DNA from 2 places in the Bradyrhizobium sp. 157 genome. Region 2 is predicted to be linked to the other one. Evidence: predicted binding sites of a transcription regulator. Region 2 holds the regulator's gene; the other holds the start of a gene.
What was found. Region 2 encodes LexA, which represses DNA repair genes until DNA is damaged. Its sites were predicted from a motif close to TGTTCNNNNTGTGTTCNG; they were not measured.

Region 1 (8,028 bases), on a different contig from region 2:
GGCGCGAAAATACCGCCCCTCCAGTTTCGACGACCTGATCGGCCAGGAGGCCATGGTCCGCACCGTCTCGAATGCGTTCGAAACGGGCCGGATTCCGCAGGCCTGGATCCTGACCGGCGTCCGCGGGGTTGGCAAAACCACCACTGCGCGGATTCTCGCCCGCGCGCTCAATTACGAAAAACCTGACGGTTCGGTGAAGGGGCCGACCATCCACATGCCGGACCTCGGCGTGCACTGCCAGGCGATCATGGAAAGCCGGCACATGGACGTGCTGGAAATGGACGCCGCGTCCCATACCGGCGTCGACGACGTCCGCCAGATCAATGACAGCGTGCGCTACGCGCCTGCCAGTGCCCGCTACAAGGTCTACATCATCGACGAAGTCCACATGCTGTCGACGGCCGCGTTCAACGCCTTCCTGAAGACGCTGGAAGAACCGCCCGAGCACGCCAAATTCGTCTTCGCCACCACCGAAATCCGCAAAGTCCCGGTTACGGTGCTGTCGCGCTGCCAGCGTTTTGATCTCCGCCGCGTCGAGGCGGATGTGCTCATGAACCATCTCGGCAACATTGCCGCCAAGGAAGGCGTCGAGGTCGAGCCGGAGGCGCTCGGCATCATCGCGCGCGCCGCCGAAGGCTCGGTGCGCGATTCGCTCTCTTTGTTCGACCAGGCGATTGCTCATGCGGCGGGCCCCGTGCGTGCCGACGCCGTGCGGCAGATGCTGGGTCTTGCGGATCGCACCCGGGTGATCGACCTGTTCGAGCATCTGGCGCGCGGCGACATCGCGAGCGCCTTCGGCGAATTCCGCTCGCAATATGACGTGGGCGCCGATCCGGTCGTGGTGCTGTCCGACCTTGCCGAATTCGTCAATTTCGTTACCCGCGTGAAGATCGTTCCCGCTACCGCCGACAACGTCGCTTTCGGCGAGACGGAGCGCGTCCGCGCCCGCGAATTTGCCGCCAAGCTGTCGATGCGGGTGCTGTCGCGGATGTGGCAGATGCTGCTCAAGGGCATCACCGAGGTGCAGACGGCAACGCGGCCGGCGGCGGCAGCCGAAATGGTGCTGGTGCGCATCGCTTATGTCGCCGACTTGCCGACGCCGGACGAAGCGATCCGGATGCTCGACCAAAACGGCGGGGGCGCGCAAATCGCCGTGGGCAGCGCGGCGCCAACGCGGGCTGCGCCCACCGGACCGGTGTCTTCAATCTCTGCCGCTTCGCCGATAAGGACGACTGCCTCGCCCCGCTCCGGCGCGGAAGCTTCCGCGCGCCCGCAGATGGCGCCGTCGGCCCAAACCGAGTCCGCGCCCGTTCTGCGGATCACCACTTTTCCGCAACTCGTCGCGCTCGCCGGCGAGAAACGCGATATTCTGACCAAGACGGCGCTGGAATCCGATATGCGCCTCGTCCGATTCGAGGACGGGCGGCTGGAAGTGGCGCTGGAGCGGAATGCGGCGCGCGGGCTCGTCAACGACCTCTCCCGCAAGCTGGAACTGTGGACAGGGCGGCGCTGGACCGTGATCGTCTCCAACGAGGCCGGCCAGCCGACATTGCGCTCGCAGAACGAGCAGGCGAGAAACGAGCACGCCCGCGCAGCCGAGGCCGATCCGCGCGTCCAGGAGGTGCTGGCGCGGTTTCCCGGCGCCAAGGTCGTCGAGGTGCGAAGGCTTGCCGCCGAGCCGCCGGAATCCAATATTATCACTGACGACTTGAACGAGACTTCCGACGGCGACGACGACTGATCGGACTCTCGAGAGGACGGATGAATGGCTGATTTTCTCGGCATGATGAAGCAGGCGGCGGAGCTGCAATCCAAGATGCAGGCGATGCAGGAAGAACTCGGCAATCTCGAGGTCGAGGGCATTTCCGGCGGCGGGCTGGTTGCCCTGCGCATGACCGCGAAGATGGAAGTGAAGGGCGTGAAGATCGATCCGTCACTGATGAAGGCCGAGGAGCGCGTAGTGCTCGAGGACCTGCTTGTCACCGCGCATAACGACGCCCGGCGCAAGGCGGAAACCGCGGCGATGGAAAAGATGCAGGCGCTGACTGGCGGGCTCGGCCTGCCGCCTGGACTTCTTGGTCTCGGCTGAAATGGCAGCAAGCGTTGCCGGCCCTGAAATCGAACGCCTGATCCAGCTCCTGGCGCGCCTGCCCGGTTTGGGTCCGCGCTCGGCGCGGCGCGCGGCGCTGCACCTGATCAAGAAGCGCGAGGCGCTGATGACGCCGCTGGCTGGCGCGCTGCAGGTGGCAATCGACAGGATTCAGGTCTGCAAGACCTGCGGCAATATCGATACGCAAAATCCCTGCACCGTGTGCACCGACCCGCGGCGCGATCCTTCGACCATCGTTGTGGTCGCCGACGTCGCTGACCTCTGGGCGTTGGAGCGGGCGAATGCGACCAACGGCCGCTATCATGTGCTCGGCGCCACATTGTCGCCACTCGACGGCGTCGGTCCGCAGGACCTGACCATTGACGCGCTGGTCGCACGCGCGCACGAATCACAAGTCAGCGAAATCGTGCTCGCGCTGAACGCCACGGTTGATGGCCAGACCACAGCCCATTACATCACCGATCTCCTGCAGGACGCCAACGTCAAGATCACCCGGCTTGCCCATGGCGTGCCTGTCGGCGGCGAGCTTGATTATCTCGACGAAGGTACGCTATCGGCTGCCATGCGGCAGCGAACGCTGTTCTAACCATCACCAAACGGAACTGATCGAAAATGACGAAACCACGATTCGGCAAGCGCTATTGTTTTGCGGTCATCATGGCGGCGGCGCTGATCGCGCCGTCCGCGTGGGCGCAGCAGGCCGAGCCCGCGCCGAAGCCCGGCAAGCCGATCAATGCCGGCGACGTCCTGTCGGGTGAACTCAACGCCATGAAGGGCGGCAAGAAGCGCGCCGCGACCTACCAGATCATCAGCGAGCCGCGCCGGCTGCCGCCGCCGAACGGGCTCTGCAATCTCGAAACGGGACCTGAGACGTTCCAGCTCGTCACCAGCAGCGAGGCGCAGGCTGCACAGTTGAAAAATTTCATCGGCAAGGAAATTTCGGTCAAGGTCGACGAAGTCGCCTGCGCGCAGGATGCCGGGCAAATCAGCGAGGCCGTGGTCACGAAGTGGAGCGTGGTGACGAAGCATTGAGGAACTGTTGTCCTTGCCACACATACCGCTGTCGTCGCCCGGCTCGACCGGGCGATCCAGTACGCCGCGCTCTCTCGGCTCTATCGCAACTGTTCTGGAACACTGGATCACCCGCTTTCGCGGGTGACGACGATTTGGGTTTGCGGATGCCGGCGAGCAACTAAACCCGCACCGGCCCCACCGCCTCAAAATGCCCGCGCCGTTGCAGCCACGCCATCAGGATTAGGCTCGGCACCGCGAGCACGACGGAGAGGATGAAGAACAGCGGCCAGCCCGTGGCCTCCGCCACATAACCCGCGCCGGAAGACAGGTAGGTGCGCCCGATCGCCGCCAGTGCGGTGAGCAGCGCATATTGGGTCGCGGTGTGCAGCGGATTCTGGCACATCGCCGAAACATAGGCGACGAAGATCACGGTGCCGATCGCGCCAGTGAAGTTTTCCGCCGAAATGGCGGCGGCCAGCGCCCATTGGTTGGTGCCGATAAAGGCGAGCCACGCAAACACCAGATTGGAGATCGCCTGCAGCACGCCGCCGATCCACAGGCTCGCGACCAGCGAATAGCGCCGCGCCAGATAGCCGCCGGCAAAACCGCCGATCAGGGTCGCGACGAGGCCGACGCCCTTGACGATCGTGGCGTAGTCATTGCGCGTAAAACCGAGGTCGATCACGAATGGCGCGGTCATAGTGCCGGAAAACGCGTCGGTGAATTTGAACAGGACCACGAACGCGAGCGCTGCAAGCGCGTCTTTGCGCTCAAGAAAATCGAAGAACGCGCAGATCGCCGCCCTTACAATCCGGGTTTCCAGCAACCGACGAGGCAGAATCCAGCAGATCAGACGGAGCACCAGCCTGAGCCCTCGCTTTTTGCTCTGCGGTAGATCGTATTCCCAATGGCCTTCCGCGCGCTGTGACGCTTCGGGCTCCGTGGCAGCCAGTGCGGTGACGGTGCCGATCAGCACCAAGGCGGCCATGACAACATAGCCCCACATCCACGCTGCGCTGCGCCCGATGCCGGTGTCTTCGAACGCGCTCACTAAAAAAAGCACGCCGGCGGTCGAGATCAGCATGCCGATCCGGTAGGCCGCGACGTAGGACGCCATGCCGGCGGCCTGCTCGCTTTCCGGCAGGCTTTCAACGCGAAACGCATCGACCACGATGTCCTGAGTCGACGACATCATCGCGACTAACAGTGCGCCGAGCGCCACGAACAGCGGCGAGCGCGCAGGGTCGGTCAGCGCCAGCAGCAGGATTGCGCCGATCAGGAGTAGCTGCGAAAACACCAGCCAGCCGCGCCTTCGGCCAAATGCTCTCGTGAAGAAGGGCACATGCAGCGCATCGACCAGCGGCGCCCAGATGAATTTCAGCGTGTAGGGCGTGCCCACCAGCGCGAACAGCCCGATCGTTCCGAGATCGACGCCGGATTCGCGCATCCACACCAGGAGCGTCGATCCGGACAGCGCCAGCGGCAGCCCTGAGGAAAATCCGAGCAGCAGCACGATCAGCACGCGCGGCTGCAGATACACGGCCCAAGCCTCGCGCCAGGAGGGCGCGGGGGCTTTCTCAGTTGAAACGGAAGTGGATTCTGGTGTGGTCATGGAGGGGTGTTAGCAGATTTCGCAACAAAAAGACTGTCATCGCCCGGCTTGACCGGGCGACCCAGTATTCCAGAGGCCTATCCGCCGCCCCCGGCAATTTCAGGATAAAGATCAATCCAGTCCGGATTTTGTTTCTCGATCAGCGAGATCTTCCAGGCTCGGGGCCATTTCTTGAGCCGCTTTTCGCGCTGGATCGCGTATTCGATTTGGTCGAAGATTCCGAAATAAACGAGCCGGGTCACCTCGTGCTTTTTGGTGAAGCTCTCGGCGACCTTCAACTTATGTTCGCCAATGCGTCGGATCAGGTCATTTGTCACGCCGATGTAAAGCGTTCCACCGATGCGGCTGGCCAGAATGTAGACGTAATAGCTGTGTGTTCCCAACTGCGGCCTCTGGGATACTGGGTCGCCCGGCCCCGGCTACGCCAAGGCTATCCCTGTGCGGCTCGCCGAAGCTTTAGCGGAGGCGGCAAGCCGGGCGATGACAGCTGGATATGTGGTTATAGCTTGGCAACGACCCGCTACTCCCCCGCCTGCAGTTTGCGCGGGGCGGGGAACAGTTCGGGCGCGCTGTTCTTGACGAAGCGTGGCACTTCCACCGGCGCATCGGTCTTGCTGAAATCGAGTTCCTCGATCCGACCGGCGCGCTTTTCGATCTTTTCGGCGGAGATCAGGATCTGCCGCACATCCTCGTTGACGTCGCTAAAATGCTTTTGCAGCTTCAGCACGCGGTCGCGCAGGCGGCCGAGGTCATCACCGAGGTTGAGCACCTCGGTGCGGATCTGGTCGGCGGCGTCGCGCATCCGCGCGTCCTTTAAAATCTGCTGCATCACCTGGATCGCCAGCATCAACAGTGAGGGCGATACCAGCACGACGCGGGCGCGGTAGGCTTTCTGGATCACGTCGTCAAAGCCGTCATGGATTTCGGCATAGACCGATTCCGATGGCACGAACATCAGCGCCGTATCCTGGGTCTCGCCGGCGATCAGGTACTTCTCGGCGATGTCATTGACGTGTTTCATCACGTCGTTGCGCAGGCGCTGCGTGGCGAATTTTCGCTCCTCGTCGGTGCGCGCGTCGTGCAACGCGGTCATCGCCTCCAGCGGAAATTTGGCGTCGATGCAGAGCGGCCGCTGATCCGGCAGGAACACCACGCAATCCGGCCGCTTGCCGGACGAGAGCGTGTACTGGAACTCGTACGAGCCTTGCGGCATGCCGTCCTGCACGATTGCTTCCATCCGCGCCTGGCCGAAGGCGCCGCGCGACTGCTTGTTGGCGAGCACGTCGCGGAGCGTGGTCACCTGAGAGGTCAGGTCGGTGAGGTTCTTGTGCGCGTTGTCGATGATGCCGAGCCGCTCATGCAGCACCCGCAAGCTATCCATGGTGTGGCGCGTGGTCGCTTCCATCGACTGGCCGACGCGATGCGTCACCGAATCCAGGCGCTCGTTGACCGCGCGCGCCATCTCGGCCTGGCGTCCGGCCAGCGCCTGCGCCATGGCGTCAACCCGCCCGGTCGATTCGCTCTGCGCCCGCAGCATCTCGCTCAGCCGCTCTTCCAGCTCGTCGGCGCGGATCGCCTGGGCCATCGCCAGTTCCGCGCCCCGGCGGCCGGAGCGGGCGATGACGATGGCAATCGCCAGCAGCAGCACCAACGCGAGCGCGCCGAAGCCCGCCAGCGCCTCGCCCACGTGAATCGGCAGGTCGCCGACGGTGAAGAGAATTTCGTTCATGTCAGCCTTGTAGCCCGATTCGCTGGCTTGCGCGAACGAAGAGGGAACATTTATGGTAAATGCCGGGTTAATTTTCGTGGTTAACGCCGCCTTGAAAATCATGGTTAAGGGCGCCTTAACGGCCGCTGCGGCGCATTGACCCCGGCAGGTCAGCGGCTTAAATCCCGCGCCAGAGAAAAATCATGGCCATCAGAGAAATCATCATCCTGCCGGACAAGCAGTTGCGGCTCGTCTCCAAGCCTGTCGAAAAGGTGACGACGGAGATCCGTAAACTCGCCGACGACATGTTCGAAACCATGTACGACGCGCCCGGCATCGGTCTGGCCGCGATCCAGGTCGCGGAGCCCCTGCGGCTGATCACCATGGATCTCGCCAAGAAGGATGAGAACGGCGAGACCAAGCCGAAGCCGCGGGTGTTCATCAACCCGGAGATCATTTCCTCGTCGGAGGAAATGTCTGTTTACGAGGAGGGCTGCCTCTCGATCCCCGAATATTACGAGGAGGTCGAACGCCCGGCGCGGGTTCGTGTCCGCTACACCGATCTCGACGGCAAGGTGCATGAAGAGGACGCCGACGGCCTGTTCGCCACTTGCATCCAGCATGAGATCGACCACCTCAACGGCGTGCTGTTTGTCGACTACCTGTCGAAGCTGAAGCGCGACCGCGTGATGAAGAAGTTTACGAAAGCCGCCAAGCGCGCGTCTGGATAGACCCCACTCTTTCCACCGTCATGCCCGGGCTTGACCCGGTCATCCACGTCTTTCTTCCTTGCCGCACCAAAGACGTGGATGGCCGGGACAAGCCCGGTCATGACGAGTAAAATAAATCGTTCCCGGGAATCTCTACCTCATGCCACTCCGCCTGATCTTCATGGGCACGCCCGTTTTCGCAGTGCCGACGCTGCTCGAACTCGTGGCCCACGGCCACGAGGTTATAGCCGTTTACACTCGCGCGCCGAAGCCTGGCGGCCGCCGCGGGCTCCAATTGCAGCCGACCCCGGTCGAGCAGGAGGCGCGGCGGCTCGGCATACCTGTGCTGACACCCACGACGCTGAAAACGCCGGAGTCGCTGGCCGAATTCCGCGCGCACAATGCCGACGCTGCCGTCGTCGTCGCCTACGGCATGATCCTGCCGCAGGCCATTCTCGACGCGCCGCGCTACGGCTGCTTCAACCTGCACGCTTCGCTGCTGCCGCGGTGGCGCGGTGCCGCCCCGATCAACCGCGCCATTATGGCCGGCGATGCCGAGACCGGTGTGATGGTGATGAAGATGGATGTTGGCCTCGACACCGGCGACGTCGCGATGGCCGAGCGGCTCGCGATCACGGACGCCATGACGGCGGCCGACCTGCACGATGCGCTGGCGCCGCTCGGTGCCGACCTGATGGTGCGCGCCATGGGCGGGCTCGAGCGTGGCGGGTTACAGCTCAAGAAACAAAGCGAAGACGGCGTGACCTACGCCGCCAAGATCGACAAGGCCGAGGCGCGGATCGACTGGAAGCGACCGGCGCGGGAGGTGCTGCGGCATGTTCATGGGCTGTCGCCATTTCCGGGTGCCTGGTGC
Region 2 (8,028 bases):
CGGATCGACGATGCGGCGTTCTTTGCGAGCCTGCGCCGGTCGCTCGGCATCGGCATCACCGACGCGCAGTTCCTGGAAGGCTGGAACGCGATCTTCACCGGCGAGATGCCCGGAATTGCACAGCTTCTGGCGGGTGCTGCAAAGCGCCTGCCGCTCTATGCTTTTTCCAACACCAATCCGGCCCATGTCACGCATTTTTCGCAGGCCTATGCGGAGGTGCTCAGCCATTTCCGGGAGATTTTTTTGTCCTCCAGCATCGGTATGCGCAAACCCGACGCCGAAGCCTATGATCATGTGATAAAAGCGATCGGCGTGCCGGCGTCGCGGATCCTGTTCTTCGACGATTCAGCCGCCAATATCGAAGGTGCGCGGGCGCGCGGCCTTTCTGCCATCCACGTGACATCGACGGATGACGTGGCCAGGGCACTGACCGCACTTGGAATTTAAGCACTTGGAATTTAAGCACTTGGAATTTAGATGATTACCCCGTCATTGCGAGCGAAGCGAAGCAATCCATGGCCAGGAAGGAAGTGTGGATTGCTTCGTCGCGCTGCTCCTCGCAATGAAGTCGAAGCAGGAGTGCCAGCGTGGCCTTGATGCCGGTTGCCGATGCGCTTGCCGCGATCCTTGCCGGCGCAGCGGCGCTGCCCGAAGAAATGGTGGCGCTCGATGAAGCGTATCACCGCATTCTCGCACGCGACGTCGCCGCGCGGCGGACGCAGCCGCCGCAGGCGATGTCGGCGATGGACGGCTATGCGGTGCGCGCGGCCGACGCCGCCGATGTCGGCGCACGGCTGAAGGTGATCGGCGAGGTCGCCGCCGGCCGCCCGTTCGAGCGGAAGGTAGGCCCAGGCGAAGCGGTGCGGATCTTTACCGGCGGCGTGATCCCCGATGGCGCAGACGCCGTCGTCATCCAGGAAGACGCTGCCATCGAGGGCGATCATATCACCATCACGGAAGCTGCCGTTCCGGGACGGCATATCCGCCCAGCGGGCGTTGATTTCCGCGAAGGCGACGTCCTCCTCAAACGCGGGCGCCGCCTCACCGACCGCGATCTCTCGCTTGCCGCCGGCATGAACTACCCGGAGCTTGCGGTGCACCGCCGCCCGAAAGTGGCGATGCTGGCGACCGGCGACGAACTGGTGATGCCAGGCGCAACCCCCAGCCCCGGCCAGATCGTCTATTCCAACGGCTACGGCTTGCGAGCGCTGGCGCGAGCCGAGGGCGCAGAAATCATCGACCTCGGGATCGCCGCCGACACCGTCGCCGCCACCACGGAGGGCATCCGCCGTGCCCGCAACGCCGACGCGGACGTCCTGATCACCGTGGGCGGCGCCTCGGTCGGCGACCACGACCTCGTCAAGCGGTCGCTGGAGGCCGAGGGCGTCGCCATGGCGTTCTGGCGGATCGCGATGCGGCCAGGCAAGCCGATGATGCACGGCAGGTTGGGCGCGATGCGGGTGATCGGCCTGCCCGGCAATCCCGTCTCCTCCTATGTCTGCGGCTTCCTGTTTCTGGTGCCGCTGATTCGCGCCTTATCGGGCCGCGACCACGTCAATCATCCGCGCGAAAACGCCCTGCTCGGCTGCGATCTCGCCGCCAACGACCAGCGCGAAGACTATCTTCGCGCTCGCCTCGAAGCCCGCGACGACGGCACGCTGGTCGCCGTGCCGGTGAACCATCAGGACTCGTCACTATCAGGGAATCTCGCTGCGGCACGGGCACTTGTGATACGTCCGCCGTTCGCGCCGGCTGCCGCAAAGGGATCGCGTTGCGAGTTGCTCCGGCTGCCGGAATGACGAACGGCGTTCCAACAGCACCTTGGACCGGAACCGCAATGCGTTCACCTCAAATTAAATGGTTGCGGAACACATATCGAACATATAGTGTCCGTTCATGATTTGTTTCGACTGCTAGTGTCTTTGGTTGAGAGTTTGGGGACTCCACGATCTGGGCGCTAAAGATTCGGAACGAGACGACGCCAACCGGGGGATTGCTCGCGATGCTTACGCGCAAACAGTATGAACTTCTGCGTTTCATCAATGAACGGCTGAAAGAGGCCGGCGTGCCGCCCTCGTTCGACGAGATGAAGGATGCGCTCGATCTGCGCTCGAAATCCGGAATCCACCGCCTCATCACGGCGTTGGAGGAGCGCGGCTTCATCCGCCGCCTGCCCAACCGCGCCCGCGCCATCGAAGTCATCAAGCTGCCCGAGCTCGCTGCCGCCGCCAACGGCCGCCGCGGCTTCACGCCGAGCGTCATCGAGGGCACGCTCGGCAAGCGCACGGTGAGCGCGCCGGCCGCCGAGGACGACGGCAATCGCCCAGTCGCTGTGCCTGTCATGGGCCGGATTGCCGCCGGTACGCCGATCGAGGCGCTGCAGACGCGCAGCCACACCATCAGCGTGCCGCCGGACATGCTCGGCTCCGGCGAGCATTACGCGCTCGAAGTGCGCGGCGATTCCATGGTGGATGCCGGCATCCTCGACGGCGACATGGCGCTGATCCAGCGCAACGAGACCGCCGACACCGGTGATATCGTGGTGGCGTTGATCGACGAGGAAGAGGCCACCCTGAAGCGCTTCCGCCGCCGCGGCGCCTCGATTGCGCTCGAGCCGGCCAACGCCGCCTATGAAGTCCGCATCCTGCCGCCGAACCGGGTCCGGATTCAGGGCAAGCTGATCGGGCTGTACCGCAAATACTGACCCGTTATGCGCTCCGGCGCCGTGACGAAAGCCAGCCCCGGCCCTCGGCCGGGGTTTTTTGTTGCGCGTGTGGAACTAAGGCACGTTAGCGCGTTTGTGAATGTGGCGCAGTGCGCCAGTCGCAGAATTGCCCAGAAAGAAGAAAAGGCTCTGCGCCATGTCCACTCTGATAGAGGCCTGTGCCTCCTTCTAGACACGGGTCAGCTATCTCAAACGAGGGAGCCATCCGATGTGTGACTATAGCCTGCATGCTGTGGCTACGCGGCCTGCCCAGGTCGGCGAGACGCTGATCACAACGACATTCCGCGGTACATCGACCCGCGGCTTTGCGTCGGAACGCGAGCCTGCAGTGGCGGTCTGCATGCTTCCCGGCACCGAACTGGCGTTCGCTGAGGACGTCAAATACGACAACCGGTGGATCTGGACTCGAACCACCGACTGGCGGGTCGGCAAGTTCAATCAAATCGACCCCCATATATCCGACCGTCATCATGACGCGATCGAATTTCCCGATGGAAGCCATGTGCTGGTGACGCAGCTTTGCGAAGGCCAGCGCGCGACCGTGCTGCAATTGCCGGTGGTCCAGACCGGTGGCGAACGTGCGCCAAAGGTAACGGAAGCACCTACGGCCGAATCGATCGTGACCGGATAAACGCCCACGCGCATATGATCCGCCGGTCCAGGCCGGCGGATCATGGTGGTACATTTTTCAGAACTCGGCACCGCAGGGGGCAGCCGGTGGTTAACAAGGTTACGTGGCAAAAAGCCGGGCGCGTCACTGAGCCCGGGCGGTACATGTTCAGGTACGGCTGGCTCACCATCACGGCCGAAGATCTCGCAATCTGGCAGCAATTCCCCGACGCGTCGTTCACGCTGGTCGCTCTGCCCTCGGCGCCTGATGCCCCGGAGGAATTCCACCTCGGTGCATTCGAAATACCAGCCAAACCCACGGTCGACGAGCACTGACGCTCGTCTACTCCTCCGCCTGAAGATCTGCCTCGGCCGGCGTGGCGTCGACCGCGCGGGGCGGCACAATGCGCGGCGCAAGAACGGTGGTGTCGGCCTCGCTCTCGTCAGCAATGACCGGCGACCAGGGGCGGTCTACGCCCCTCGGCTTGACCGCATCGACGACAAATCCCTCCCGGCTGCGCCGCAACGCCATCGCGCCCTGCCGCCGCAGCCGTTCAGCATCGATAACGGAAGCGCCACAGGCTGCGGGGGCCTGCCGCAGCGTCACGATCAGCGCCGCGCGCTCGCAATCGTCCGCCAGCGCCTCGGGCCTGAAGGCCTGCGCGATCAGGCCGCCACCGGCGGATTGGACGACGCAGCCGAAATCGTCGCATGAAACGCCCGATGTGAGCGACGCGTCAGCCGCCGTCCGCGCATCCGCATCCGCCGCCAGCCACTCCTTTAAAAGGAAGATGTCCCGAGATCCCTTGGCCGCGTGCATCAGGTGCAGCCGGCCATCCTGGCCGCGGACCCCGACATTGCGCCCGTCGGCGGAAATCAGGATGTCCGGCTGCGGTGCCCGCGCCGCCCACAATGCCGCTGCCAGCACCAGCGCCGCACCCGACCAGCGCAGCGGAGTGCGCAACAGGCCGAGCAGGATGATGCCGAGGCTTGCCGCAATCAGCGGGCCGATGCCGAAGGCCGGCACCCGGCCGACCGCACCGGGTAACGCCGCGACCCATTGCGTGACCACGATCATCCAGTCGATGCCGACGCCCATGACCGCCCAGAACGGGCGATCGAAGCCGAACGGCATCGCAACGAGGCCGAACAGGCCCGCCGGCATTACCAGTGCTGACACCACCGGCATCGCCGCGAGGTTGGCCAGCACGCCGTAAGGCGTGACCCGGTGAAAGTGAAAGGCCGCGTAAGGTGTGGTCGCAAGCCCCGCTATCAGTGAGGCCAGCAGCAGCATGGTGACTTCGCGGCCGCCCCACAGCGCCACGCGCGCGGTTGCGGTATGATCCGCCGTCGCGAACAGGCGCGGCATGCCGATCTGCACCAGCGCCACCAACCCGAGTGTCGCCGCAAACGACATCTGAAAACTCGGATGCACCAGCGCTTCCGGCGCGACCGTGAGCACGATCAGGGCCGCGACCGCGAGCGTGCGAAACGTAATCGCGCGGCGATCGACCATGACGGCAATCAGCACCACGGCCGTCATGAAGAACGATCTTTGCGTCGCAACCTCGGCGCCCGACAGCAGCAAATAAAACGCGGCGGCAACGAGGGCTGCCGCCGCCGACCACTTCTTGATCGCGTAGCCGACGGTGAGCACGGGAAACAGCGCCAATAGTGCCCGGACCGCAAAGAACACGACGCCGGCGACGACGGCCATGTGATAGCCGGAGATCGACAGCACATGGCCGAGACCGGAGATGAACATCGCGTCGTTCACCGGCGGCGAGATCGCATCGCGCCGCCCGGTCAACAGAGCGGTCGCAATCGCGCGCTTGTCGCCCTCCAGCGTGGTCCTGATCCGCGCATCGATCGTATCGCGCAGGCCTTGCATGAACGCCGAATAGCGCAGGCGGAGCCCGCCGCCCGTGGCGGGCGGCTCGGCGATCTTGACGGCGCCCATCGCGAAGCCGGAGGCGCCGATGCCGGCGAAAAACATGTCGCGGCTGAAATCGTAGCTGCCCGGCCGCACCGGCGAAAGCGGCGGCAACAGCCGCGCTTTCAGCTCGACGAAGCTCCCAACCGGCGGCGCCGTGCCCTTCCTTACCGAGAGCCGTACGCGCTCCAGCTTCGTCGTTCCGCGCGCGCTTTCCATGGTGACGACGCGAAGGACAAAACGGTCGGTGCGCTCGCGAATGTCGCGCGTCTCGACAAAACCCGTCATTGACACCGAAAACATCGGCCGCGCCAGCACGCCATGCGCGATGCGCGCGGTCTTCCAGGTCGCGACCGCAAAGCCCGCGGCGACCGCCGCGATCATTACCGCGGCGGGAAAGAATTTCTGTCGCCGCAACAGAACCGCCACCGCGCACAGCGCGATCGCCACAGTGGCAGCCACCGACAGCACCGGCTCATGATCGGCGGCGAAGTAGAGGGCAATGCCGGTGCCGAATGCGACGGGTACCCACGGCAGCAAGCGGCCGGCGCCGGCTTCCGCGCGCGCCCATGCACGCAGGGTTTCGATCAGCGGCGGCCAGAACGCGGGACGCGATGGCAAAATGCCACCGACCGGCGCCGCAGCGCGCGGCGGCCAGGTGCCGGCATAGCCCCGTTTTCGGCCCGACGTGTCGCCTTGCTCCGCCACCGAGCCTACACCTTACGATCTCGTGGAGACCGCAAGACTACCGGACGCTGTATTGTGGCCGCTAGCGGAACGGAAACAGAAACCTGAGGAAATGCACACCGGCCGGCGTTACAGTCGAACGCTATTGGATTGAACCGGAATCAGGACAAAGAAGCGACATGAAGCTTGCGGCCAGCCTTTTATCTGCGGCGATCTTGATCACCTCTCACGCCAATGCCGCCACTCCAGAGCAATGCCGCTTCATCGAAGCGCGGGCCGAGCGCGAGGCGTGCTACCAGCGCCAGGAGATCGAGCGTGTGGCCCGGCAGAAGGCGAACGAGGCCCGGCAGGCCGAGCAGCAAAAGCCCTACGAGCCCATGACGGCGGACGACGCCCAGCTCGCAAAGTCCCTGCGCAGCATTTGCCGGGGTTGCTAGGCGGCCGGCGTCACGTTCCAATCCCGCCAGCCCACCACCCGGAAACCGCTCTTGCAAGTGCGCCGCAGCAGGATGCACACTGTGCGCGCATGACCAGGTGTCAACGTCTACGGCTCTCAGCTCGACTGGAATTCACGGTTGCGCTCAGAACGAGAGGAGCATGACCCCATGCGAGAAACCGAAATCCACGACTATGCACGGCAGTTGCTGGAAGCGCATGGCCCCAAGGCCATTGCGGAAGCGGCCCAGAACGCCATCGAACTCGAGGCAAAAGGCGAGGCCGAACTGGCCAGAACCTGGCGGCATATCGAAGACGCGATGAAGCTCATGCGCGGGCCGCACCAAAGCTGAGGCTGCCGGCGCGGCAACGCAGAACGTGGTCCAAGACCCGTCGCAAGCCGCTTCGCCACGGCTGAATGGCGGCACGACCTCCACGATGCGCCTCTCCATGACAGGAGTGAAGCCATGTTTCCGAAGTGTGCGACAGCCGAAGACCTCGTGAAAGCGATCAGCGACGAGAAGGTGCAGATGATCGATCTGCGCTTCACCGACTTGCCTGGGGTATGGCAGCATTTTTCCATCCCGCCGGGTGCGGCGAGTGTCGACGCTCTCAGCGAAGGCATTGGATTCGACGGCTCATCCATCCGCGGCTTCCAGGAAATCCAGGAAAGCGACATGCTGGTCGTGCCGGACCCGACCACGGCCTTCCTCGACCCGTATTCCCCTTCATCGACCCTGGTCCTGATTTGCAACATCCGCGACCCCGTGACCGGTCAACCCTATAGCCGTGACGCCCGTTACATCGCCCAGAAAGCCGAAACCAACCTGAAGGGCACCGGCCACGCCGATACGAGTTACTTCGGCCCGGAGGCGGAGTTCTTCGTGTTCGACGACGTGCGCTACGGACAGGGGATCAACTACGCCTTCCACGAAATCGATTCCCGCGAAGGCAGTTGGAATACTGGCAAGGACGAAGCGCCAAATCTGGGCCACAAGCCGCGCCCCAAGGAGGGATATTTTCCCGTTCCCCCGACCGACAGCATGCAGGCTCTCCGCACCGACATGGTGCTGACCATGGAACAGCTCGGCATCCAGATCGAAGCCCATCACCATGAGGTCGCGACCGGCGGCCAGAACGAGATCGACATGCACTTCACTACACTCACCCGCATGGCCGACAATCTGATGATCTACAAATACGTGGTGAAGAACACCGCCCGCGAGCACGGCATGACCGCAACGTTCATGCCGAAGCCGCTGTTCGAGGACAACGCCTCGGGGATGCACGTTCACCAGTCCCTGTGGAAGGGCGAGACCAATCTGTTCTACGACAAGGGCGACTATGCCGAGTTGAGCCAGCTCGGCCGCTACTACATCGGCGGTTTGTTGACCCACGCCTGGGCGCTGTGCGCGCTTTGCGCCCCCACCACGAACTCCTATCGGCGCCTGGTGCCAGGCTATGAGGCTCCGATCAATCTGGTCTATTCCCAGCGCAACCGATCAGCCTGCTGCCGGATTCCGATGTATTCGCCGAATCCCCGGGCAAAGCGGGTTGAGTTTCGCTCACCGGATCCCTCCTGCAATCCCTATCTGGCCTTTGCCGCGATGCTGATGGCCGGCCTTGACGGCATCAACAG

Region 1: a site for LexA is predicted at 6,497-6,514, ahead of rmuC (DNA recombination protein RmuC). Genes of this name have one in related genera too.

Annotation. Positions count from the first base shown of each region.
Region 1 is NZ_JADPKF010000050.1:105,548-113,575, reverse strand. It holds gene IVA95_RS11600 (DNA polymerase III subunit gamma/tau) at 1-1,741, shown strand, start outside; gene IVA95_RS11595 (YbaB/EbfC family nucleoid-associated protein) at 1,766-2,089, shown strand; gene recR (recombination mediator RecR) at 2,091-2,696, shown strand; gene IVA95_RS11585 (hypothetical protein) at 2,723-3,142, shown strand; gene IVA95_RS11580 (MFS transporter) at 3,303-4,736, opposite strand; gene IVA95_RS11575 (GIY-YIG nuclease family protein) at 4,814-5,119, opposite strand; gene rmuC (DNA recombination protein RmuC) at 5,257-6,465, opposite strand; gene def (peptide deformylase) at 6,648-7,175, shown strand; gene fmt (methionyl-tRNA formyltransferase) at 7,315-8,028, shown strand, end outside.
Region 2 is NZ_JADPKF010000088.1:4,586-12,613, reverse strand. It holds gene IVA95_RS24705 (HAD family phosphatase) at 1-447, shown strand, start outside; gene glp (gephyrin-like molybdotransferase Glp) at 588-1,799, shown strand; gene lexA (transcriptional repressor LexA) at 2,003-2,704, shown strand; gene IVA95_RS24690 (hypothetical protein) at 2,934-3,356, shown strand; gene IVA95_RS24685 (hypothetical protein) at 3,443-3,670, shown strand; gene IVA95_RS24680 (ComEC/Rec2 family competence protein) at 3,678-5,975, opposite strand; gene IVA95_RS24675 (hypothetical protein) at 6,134-6,391, shown strand; gene IVA95_RS24670 (hypothetical protein) at 6,560-6,742, shown strand; gene glnA (type I glutamate--ammonia ligase) at 6,857-8,028, shown strand, end outside.